DNA from 3 places in the Streptomyces sp. NPDC001851 genome. Region 1 is predicted to be linked to each of the others. Evidence: predicted binding sites of a transcription regulator. Region 1 holds the regulator's gene; each other region holds the start of a gene.
What was found. Region 1 encodes HrcA, which represses chaperone genes, less so after heat shock. Its sites were predicted from a motif close to TTNGCACTCNGNNNNNCNGAGTGCNAA; they were not measured.
Positions count from the first base shown of each region.

Region 1 (3,271 bases):
CATGAACACATTCACGCCGAAGGGGCGGTTCGTGAGCCCCCGCAGCTGCTTGATCTCCTGGTACATGCCGTCGGCGGTCTTGTATCCGGCGGCGAGGAACCCGAGACCACCGGCCTCGGAGACGGCGGCGGCGAGCTGCGGGACGGAGACTCCGCCCGCCATGGGGGCCTGCACGATCGGGTGGGGGAAGAGATCGGTCAGCGCGGAGGACATGACCGCATGTTGTCACGTCCTTCGAACAAGTCCGAATCGGGGCTTCTCATGGCATAGGACAACGGCATACGGGGTGCCGCAGCACCCCGTACCCCCTGTCTCAGCGCCCGTTGAACGCGTCCTTCAGCCTGCTGAACAGCCCCTGCTGCCCCGGCTGGAACTGCCCCTGCGGACGTTCCTCGCCGCGCAGTTTGGCCAGCTCGCGCAGCAGTCGCTCCTGCTCGGGGTCCAGCTTGGTCGGGGTCTGCACCTCGACGTGCACGATCAGGTCGCCCCGGCCGCCGCCGCGCAGATGCGTGACGCCCCGGTTGTGCAGCGGGATCGACTGGCCGGACTGGGTGCCGGGCCGGATGTCGACCTCCTCCATGCCGTCCAGCGTCTCCAGCGGCACCTTGGTGCCGAGCGCCGCCGCCGTCATCGGGAGCGTCACCGTGCAGTGCAGGTCGTCACCGCGCCGCTGGAACATCGGGTGCGGCAGCTCGTGGATCTCGACGTACAGGTCTCCGGCGGGACCGCCGCCGGGCCCGACCTCGCCCTCACCGGCGAGCTGGATCCGGGTGCCGTTGTCGACACCGGCCGGGATCTTGACGGTGAGCGTGCGGCGGGAGCGGACCCGGCCGTCGCCGGCGCACTCCGGGCACGGGGTCGGGACCACGGTGCCGAAGCCCTGGCACTGCGGGCAGGGGCGCGAGGTCATGACCTGGCCCAGGAAGGACCGGGTGACCTGCGAGACCTCACCGCGGCCCCGGCACATGTCACACGTCTGCGCCGTCGTACCGGGCGCCGCGCCCTCACCGTTGCAGGTGTTGCAGACGATCGCGGTGTCGACCTGGATGTCCTTGGTCGTCCCGAAGGCCGCCTCGTCCAGCTCGACCTCGATGCGGATCATCGCGTCCTGGCCGCGCCGGGTGCGCGAGCGCGGGCCGCGCTGCGACGCCGTGCCGAAGAACGCGTCCATGATGTCGGAGAAGTTGCCGAAGCCACCGGCCCCGAAGCCGCCCGCACCGGCGCCGCCGGACTGCGAGAGCGGGTCGCCGCCGAGGTCGTAGACCTGCTTCTTCTGCGGGTCCGACAGCACCTCGTAAGCGGCGTTGATCTCCTTGAACCGCTCCTGGGTCTTCGGATCGGGGTTGACGTCCGGGTGCAGCTCGCGCGCGAGCCGGCGGAACGCCTTCTTGATCTCATCCTGCGACGCGTCGCGGCGCACGCCGAGAACGGCGTAGTAGTCCGTGGCCACTTACGACTCCGCCAGGATCTGTCCGACGTACCGTGCCACTGCGCGTACCGCTCCCATCGTTCCCGGGTAGTCCATGCGGGTCGGTCCGACCACGCCGAGCTTGGCAACCGCCTCGCCGCCCGAACCGTAGCCCACCGACACCACCGAGGTGGAGTTGAGCCCCTCGTGGGCGTTCTCGTGCCCGATGCGCACGGTCACGCCCGGATCCTTCGCCTCGCCGAGGAGCTTGAGGAGCACGACCTGCTCCTCCAGGGCCTCCAGGACGGGCCGGATCGTGAGGGGAAAGTCATGCCCGAAGCGGGTGAGATTGGCGGTGCCGCCGATCATCAGCCGCTCCTCGTTCTCCTCGACGAGTGTCTCCAGGAGAGTGGAGAGCACCGTCGAGACCGTACCGCGGTCCTCGGCGTCGAAGGCCTCCGGCAGGTCCTCGACCAACCTCGGCACATCGGTGAACCGACGGCCCGCGACCCGGCTGTTCAGCCGCGCCCGCAGGTCCGCGAGCGAGGCCTCGCCGAACGGCGCCGGGCAGTCGACCATCCGCTGCTCGACCCGTCCGGTGTCCGTGATCAGCACGAGCATCACGCGCGCGGGAGCGAGCGAGAGCAGCTCCACGTGCCGGACGGTGGACCGGGTCAGGGACGGGTACTGCACGACGGCGACCTGCCGGGTCAGCTGCGCGAGCAGCCGCACCGTGCGCGCCACGACGTCGTCGAGGTCGACGGCGCCCTCCAGGAAGTTCTGGATGGCCCGCCGCTCGGGCGCGGTCATCGGCTTGACGCCCGCCAGCTTGTCCACGAACAGCCGGTAGCCCTTGTCGGTGGGGATGCGTCCCGCGCTGGTGTGCGGCTGCGCGATGAACCCCTCGTCCTCCAGGGCCGCCATGTCGTTGCGGACCGTCGCCGGGGAGACCCCGAGGTTGTGCCGCTCGGTCAGGGCCTTCGACCCGACCGGCTCCTCGGTGCCGACGTAGTCCTGGACGATGGCGCGCAGCACCTGAAGCCTGCGTTCACTCAGCATCCGCGCGCACCTCCAGCACGTCGTCCCCTCTGTTCCGCGGTCCGTCCGCCTGGCACTCTTCGCACGCGAGTGCCAGCGTTCCCGGCCCCAGTGTACGGCTGTCGGGTACACCCGGGGCAAGGTCGGTGCGGTCGCGGCGGCTCCTGGGGCTAGCGTCGCGGTATGACGGTGACTTGGGAAGAGCTGGGGTGGGAGCGGCTGGCCGCCGGTGTCGGACGCTGCCGCCTCCCGGGCTGGGACTGCACGGCAGGGCTGGTCCTGGGGGCCGGTACGGCGCTGATGGTGGACGCCGGTTCCAGCCTGGCGGAGGGCGCGCGGCTGCGGGCGCGGGCCGAGGAGCTGGCCGGCGGCCGTGTGACCCATCTCGCGCTGACGCACCCCCATTTCGACCACGTCTTCGGGGCGGCGGCGTTCGCGGGGGCGGAGGTGTACGGCGCGGTGGGTCTGGACGCGGTCTTCGCGTACGAGCGCGAGGAGCTGCGCCTGGACGCGGTGCGGAACGGCCTGCCGGTCGCCGACGCCGACGAGGCGGTGGACGCGCTGGCCCCGCCCCGGCATCCGGTCTCCGGCGAGTGGACGCTGGACCTGGGGGACGGCCGCCAGGCGCTGCTGGCGAACGTGGGGCCGGGGCACACGGCCCACGATCTCGCGGTGCTGGTGCCGGGGGATCCGGAGGTGGTCTTCTGCGGCGACCTGGTCGAGGAGTCCGGCGAGCCCCAGGCCGGCCCGGACGCGGTCCCGTCCCGCTGGCCGGACGCCCTCGACCGGCTCCTGTCGCTGGGCGGTGCGGACGCGCTGTACGTG
Region 1 covers NZ_JBEOYR010000020.1:48,030-51,300, reverse strand. Annotated here, with positions in the region: gene ABT171_RS27380 (nitronate monooxygenase) at 1-213, opposite strand, end outside; gene dnaJ (molecular chaperone DnaJ) at 314-1,450, opposite strand; gene hrcA (heat-inducible transcriptional repressor HrcA) at 1,451-2,467, opposite strand; gene ABT171_RS27365 (MBL fold metallo-hydrolase) at 2,630-3,271, shown strand, end outside.

Region 2 (3,271 bases), on a different contig from region 1:
GGTGATGACGGCCGGTCCGGCGGGCTGGCTGGCGCTCGGCGCGGCCGTCACCGGGCTGAGCGTGGTGCAGCGGCAGGCCAGCCTGCGGCGGCTGACGGCTCTCACCGCGCCCGCGAGCGGCTCCCGGACACGCCGGAGGGCGGCACTCCCCGCCACTGACAGGGAGTGCCGCCCTCGGTAAGGACGTTGATCAACCAGGGGTCGAGACCCCGAGGTGGATCAGAAGTCCATGTCACCGCCCGGCATGCCGCCACCGGCCGGCGCGGCGGCCTTCTCCGGCTTGTCGGCGATGACGGCCTCGGTGGTGAGGAACAGCGCGGCGATGGAGGCGGCGTTCTGCAGCGCGGAACGGGTCACCTTCGCCGGGTCGATGATGCCCTCGGCGACCAGGTCGACGTACTCGCCGGTCGCGGCGTTCAGGCCGTGGCCCGGGGTCAGGTTGCGCACCTTCTCCACCACGACACCGCCTTCGAGGCCGGCGTTGACGGCGATCTGCTTCAGCGGGGCCTCCAGCGCGATGCGCACGGCGTTGGCGCCGGTCGCCTCGTCACCGTCGAGCTCCAGCTTCTCGAAGACCTGGGAGGCCTGCAGCAGGGCCACGCCACCACCGGCGACGATGCCCTCCTCGACGGCCGCCTTGGCGTTGCGGACGGCGTCCTCGATGCGGTGCTTGCGCTCCTTGAGCTCCACCTCGGTGGCGGCACCGGCCTTGATGACCGCGACACCGCCGGCGAGCTTCGCCAGGCGCTCCTGCAGCTTCTCGCGGTCGTAGTCGGAGTCGCTGTTCTCGATCTCGGCGCGGATCTGGTTCACCCGGCCGTTGACCTGGTCCGAGGAACCGGCACCGTCGACGATGGTGGTCTCGTCCTTGGTGATGACGACCTTGCGGGCGCGGCCCAGGAGGTCCAGGGTCGCGTTCTCCAGCTTGAGGCCGACCTCCTCGGAGATGACCTCGCCGCCCGTGAGGATGGCGATGTCGCCGAGCATGGCCTTGCGGCGGTCGCCGAAGCCCGGGGCCTTGACGGCGACGGACTTGAAGGTGCCGCGGATCTTGTTGACGACCAGGGTCGACAGGGCCTCGCCCTCGACGTCCTCGGCGATGATCAGCAGCGGCTTGCCCGACTGCATGACCTTCTCCAGCAGCGGGAGCAGGTCCTTGACCGAGGAGATCTTGGAGTTGGCGATGAGGATGTACGGGTCCTCGAGGACCGCCTCCATGCGCTCCATGTCGGTCGCGAAGTAGGCGGAGATGTAGCCCTTGTCGAAGCGCATGCCCTCGGTGAGCTCAAGCTCCAGGCCGAAGGTGTTGCTCTCCTCGACGGTGATGACGCCTTCCTTGCCGACCTTGTCCATGGCCTCGGCGATCAGCTCGCCGATCTGGGTGTCGGCGGCGGAGATGGACGCGGTGGAGGCGATCTGCTCCTTGGTCTCGACGTCCTTCGCCTGCTCCAGCAGGGCGGCGGAGACGGCCTCGACGGCCTTCTCGATACCGCGCTTCAGGGCCATCGGGTTGGCGCCGGCGGCGACGTTGCGCAGACCCTCCTTGACCAGGGCCTGGGCGAGGACGGTCGCGGTGGTCGTACCGTCACCGGCGACGTCGTCCGTCTTCTTGGCGACTTCCTTGACCAGCTCGGCGCCGATCTTCTCGTACGGGTCCTCGAGCTCGATCTCCTTGGCGATGGAGACACCATCGTTGGTGATCGTGGGGGCGCCCCACTTCTTCTCGAGGACGACGTTGCGGCCCTTGGGGCCGAGCGTCACCTTGACGGCGTCCGCGAGCTGGTTCATGCCGCGCTCGAGGCCGCGCCGCGCCTCCTCGTCGAACGCGATGATCTTGGCCATGTGAAGTGGTCCCTCCAGGACTGGGGGTGATTCCTTCGGACCGCGCCCGCGCCCGCGACGGACGGCTCGCCGGCCTCGTGGTTCCTTGCCCCACTTGGCCCGCGGGCCTCACCGACCCGGTCCTTCACTGTCACTCTCACCTTCAGAGTGCTAACGCAATGATTAGCACTCGCCCTGGTCGAGTGCAAGCGGCTCAGCCGGATCAGCCTGGGGCGAACAGGGCACCCCGGACACGCCGAAGGGCCCGCACCCTGTGCGAGGTGCGGGCCCTTCGTGCGAAAAATGTTCAGGCGCTGAGGCGAACCATGTCGGCCTGCGGGCCCTTCTGGCCCTGCGAGATCTCGAACTCCACCCGCTGGCCCTCTTCCAGGGTGCGGTAGCCGTCCATCTGAATGGCGCTGTAGTGGACGAAGACGTCCGCACCACCGTCGACCGCGATGAAGCCGTACCCCTTCTCCGCGTTGAACCACTTGACGGTGCCCTGAGCCATGCCTAACTCCCCTATTACTGGCCCTTGCACAGATCCGCACTTCGCGGACCCGGGTCAGACCTCACCCCCCAATCGGTCGGGGGCGTGCGCCGGAACGCGTCGACCGCGGCTGAATGTATCTGTCCAACTGCCGTCTGCAACAGGTCAAACGGACGAGAATTCTGGACGCGAACGGTCCGAAAAGTGGTGAGAATTCACCCGACTTCGGGGCAAGTCGGACCCCGCAAACGTTACAAAAGCCGCATAAAACCCCCGCATTTTGGCTGCTTCCTGCGGGGTGTGCGGCATGAAATCCAGGGCTTGCGACCCGGAGGTCGTGGCCAGGTTCCCCAACTGTACCGCGCTCAATCACGCAGAATTGCCCCCTCCGCTTCTCTCACGGAGGAGGCAATTCCATGAACAATGGGTAACTGAAGTTACCGAAGGTAACGATCAGCCGCCGGCGACCGCCGGAATGATGGAGACACCGGCGCCGTCCGGCGTGGCGGTCTCCAGGCCCTGCTCGAAGCGGACGTCGTCGTCATTGACGTAGACGTTCACGAACCGGCGCAGCCTGCCCTGGTCGTCCAGGACGCGGGCGGCGATCCCGGTGTGGTTCTTCTCCAGGTCCTCGATGACCTCGGCGAGGGTCGCGCCGTCGGCACTGACCTCGGCCCGGCCGCCGGTGTAGGTGCGCAGGATGGTGGGGATGCGAACGGTCACGCTCATGCGAGGCCAGCCTCTCGGAAGGAGTCCAGGGTCGGGCGGATGGTGGCGGTGAGGCCCGTGCCGGCCACCGCGTCGAGGGTCTTCAGGCCGTCGCCGGTGTTGAGGACCACCGTGGTCTTCGCCGGGTCCAGGACGCCGTCCTTGAGCAGCTTGCGGGTGACACCGACGGTCACGCCGCCCGCCGTCTCCGCGAAGATGCCCTCGGTGCGGGCCAGCAGCTTGATCGCGTCG
Region 2 covers NZ_JBEOYR010000002.1:263,858-267,128, forward strand. Annotated here, with positions in the region: gene ABT171_RS04210 (MFS transporter) at 1-181, shown strand, start outside; gene groL (chaperonin GroEL) at 220-1,842, opposite strand; gene ABT171_RS04220 (cold-shock protein) at 2,129-2,332, opposite strand; gene ABT171_RS04225 (MoaD/ThiS family protein) at 2,765-3,040, opposite strand; gene thrC (threonine synthase) at 3,037-3,271, opposite strand, start outside.
Region 2: groL (chaperonin GroEL) is a predicted target of HrcA. The motif match lies at 2,005-2,031, and genes of this name have one in related genera.

Region 3 (3,271 bases), on a different contig from region 1:
CACGATGGTCGACGACATGCGCCGCTTCCTGAACAAGGTCACCCGCGAGGGCTACGCCGTGGCCCGCCTGGAGGACTACCTGTGAGCCACGGAGGCGGCGGCGCCCCGCGGCCGGCACCCGGAACGGCGGTCTCCCACACCGTGCGGGCACGGCTCTTCGGCGGTTTACGGCCCGGCGGAACGCGGGCTGTCCCGGGTGACGGGAAGCGGCACGTACCGCACCTCCGCACCAGGAGAACCAGCCCGCGCGCCGCCCGGCCCCCACTCGCCGAGGCCGGCCCGCGGGGGCCGCGGGCGGGGCGCGCGGGGGCCGGCTTCGGTGGCCGGCGGGCGGGTTCCGGGTGGCGTGCCGGGCGGAGGCCGGCCGCGCTGCTCGCCTCGGCGCTCCTCCTCACCGGCTGCGCCCAGTCCGTCGACCCCATCGAACGCCTCGGCATGAAGGCGGCCGAGGGCGTACACCCGCCCGGCCCCGCCCCCGACCGGACCTACCTCCGGTGGGGCCTGACCGAGCCCCTCGCCCGCCCACCGCGCCCCACCGCCCGCACGCTCGCCCTCACCCCGCACACCGCCGGCCGTGCCCTGCCCCGCGTCATGGACCATGTCCCCACCCACGACCCGGTCGTCTTCCTCACCTACGACGACGGCGCCGACAAGGACCCCCGCTTCGTCGACATGGTCCGCGAACTACGGCTCCCCGTCAGCATGTTCCTCACCGACAGCATCGCCGGCCCCGGCTACGGCCACTTCGCCCGCCTGCACCGGCTGGGCGCCGGCATCCAGAACCACACCCTCGACCACCGCGCGCTGTCCGGACTGCCCTACGCCGGCCAGCGGGCCGAGATCTGCGGACAGCAGGACCGGCTCGGCGCCCGTCTCGGCCTGCGCCCCCGCCTCTTCCGTCCGCCGTACGGCTCGTACGACGCCACCACCCTGCGCGCGGCGTCCGACTGCGGTATCTCCACGCTCGTCCTGTGGCGCGCCGCCATGACCCCCACCGACCTCGTCTACACCCACGGCGCGCACCACCTCCGCCCCGGCGACATCATCCTGATCGGCCCGGACGAGACAACGGGCCCCGGCCTGCGCGACCGCACCGCCCGGGCGCTCCGCAGGGTCCAGCAGCGGGGGCTGACGGTAGGCCGGCTGGAGGACTACCTCCCATGAGTCCGGCCGGGGGTCCGGGGGCGGCGACCCCCGGGGCGGCGGGGCGGACACCGGGCACCCGCACACTCCGCGCGCCCCCCTCTTCCGCCGACGCGCCGCACGGCATTGGCACTCCGCTTGACCGAGTGCTAACCGCAGTCATAGTCTCGGCTCTGGCACTCCCCACTGGAGAGTGCCAACTACGCGACGGGCAGGTCCGGCACCCGCGACGACGGATCGACCTGGTCGCCACCTCAGACAGTTAACCCCGTGAGATCTCCGAAGGGGGAGGTCGGATCGTGACGACCACCAGCTCCAAGGTTGCCATCAAGCCGCTTGAGGACCGCATCGTGGTCCAGCCGCTCGACGCCGAGCAGACCACCGCCTCTGGCCTGGTCATCCCGGACACCGCGAAGGAGAAGCCCCAGGAGGGCGCCGTCCTCGCCGTGGGTCCGGGCCGCTTCGAGAACGGCGAGCGCCTTCCGCTCGACGTCAAGGTCGGCGACGTCGTCCTGTACAGCAAGTACGGCGGCACCGAGGTGAAGTACAACGGCGAGGAGTACCTCGTCCTCTCGGCTCGCGACGTGCTCGCGATCATCGAGAAGTAGTCACCCCGAGCACATTTTGCTCTTGAGCTGCGCCCCTGGCCCCCGCGACCGATAACGAAGCCGGGCGCCCGGGGCGCAGTTGTCTTTCCACCCTAGATTTCGAGAGGGCTCCCGCTGTCATGGCGAAGATCCTGAAGTTCGACGAGGACGCCCGTCGCGCCCTCGAGCGCGGCGTCAACAAGCTGGCCGACACGGTGAAGGTGACGATCGGCCCCAAGGGCCGCAACGTCGTCATCGACAAGAAGTTCGGTGCCCCCACCATCACCAACGACGGTGTCACGATCGCCCGTGAGGTCGAGATCGAGGACCCGTACGAGAACCTCGGCGCTCAGCTGGTGAAGGAGGTGGCGACCAAGACCAACGACATCGCGGGTGACGGCACCACCACCGCCACCGTGCTCGCCCAGGCGCTCGTCCGCGAGGGCCTGAAGAACGTCGCCGCCGGCGCCTCCCCGGCCGCCCTGAAGAAGGGCATCGACGCCGCCGTCAAGGCCGTCTCCGACGACCTGCTGGCCACGGCCCGCCCGATCGACGAGAAGTCCGACATCGCCGCCGTCGCCGCGCTGTCCGCCCAGGACCAGCAGGTCGGCGAGCTGATCGCCGAGGCGATGGACAAGGTCGGCAAGGACGGTGTCATCACCGTCGAGGAGTCCAACACCTTCGGTCTGGAGCTGGACTTCACCGAGGGCATGGCCTTCGACAAGGGCTACCTGTCGCCGTACTTCGTGACGGACCAGGAGCGCATGGAGGCCGTCCTCGACGAGCCGCACATCCTCATCAACCAGGGCAAGATCAGCTCCATCCAGGACCTGCTGCCGCTGCTGGAGAAGGTCATCCAGGCCGGCGCCTCCAAGCCGCTGCTGATCATCGCCGAGGACGTCGAGGGCGAGGCCCTGTCGACCCTGGTCGTCAACAAGATCCGCGGCACCTTCAACGCCGTCGCGGTGAAGGCCCCCGGCTTCGGCGACCGCCGCAAGGCGATGCTGCAGGACATGGCCACCCTCACCGGTGCCACCGTCATCTCCGAGGAGGTCGGCCTCAAGCTCGACCAGGTCGGCCTCGACGTGCTCGGCTCCGCCCGCCGCGTCACCGTCACCAAGGACGACACCACGATCGTCGACGGCGCCGGCAAGTCCGAGGACGTCCAGGGCCGCGTCGCGCAGATCAAGGCCGAGATCGAGAACACCGACTCCGACTGGGACCGCGAGAAGCTCCAGGAGCGCCTCGCGAAGCTGGCCGGCGGCGTGTGCGTGATCAAGGTCGGCGCCGCCACCGAGGTGGAGCTGAAGGAGAAGAAGCACCGTCTGGAGGACGCCATCTCCGCGACCCGCGCCGCGGTCGAGGAGGGCATCGTCTCCGGTGGTGGCTCCGCCCTGGTCCACTCCTCCAAGGTCCTTGAGGGCAACCTCGGCAAGACCGGCGACGAGGCCACCGGTGTCGCGGTCGTCCGCAACGCCGTCGTCGAGCCGCTGCGCTGGATCGGCGAGAACGCCGGCCAGGAGGGCTACGTCATCGTCTCC
Region 3 covers NZ_JBEOYR010000001.1:602,474-605,744, reverse strand. Annotated here, with positions in the region: gene ABT171_RS02810 (polysaccharide deacetylase family protein) at 1-85, shown strand, start outside; gene ABT171_RS02805 (polysaccharide deacetylase family protein) at 370-1,164, shown strand; gene groES (co-chaperone GroES) at 1,443-1,751, shown strand; gene groL (chaperonin GroEL) at 1,871-3,271, shown strand, end outside.
Region 3: groES (co-chaperone GroES) is a predicted target of HrcA. The motif match lies at 1,270-1,296, and genes of this name have one in related genera.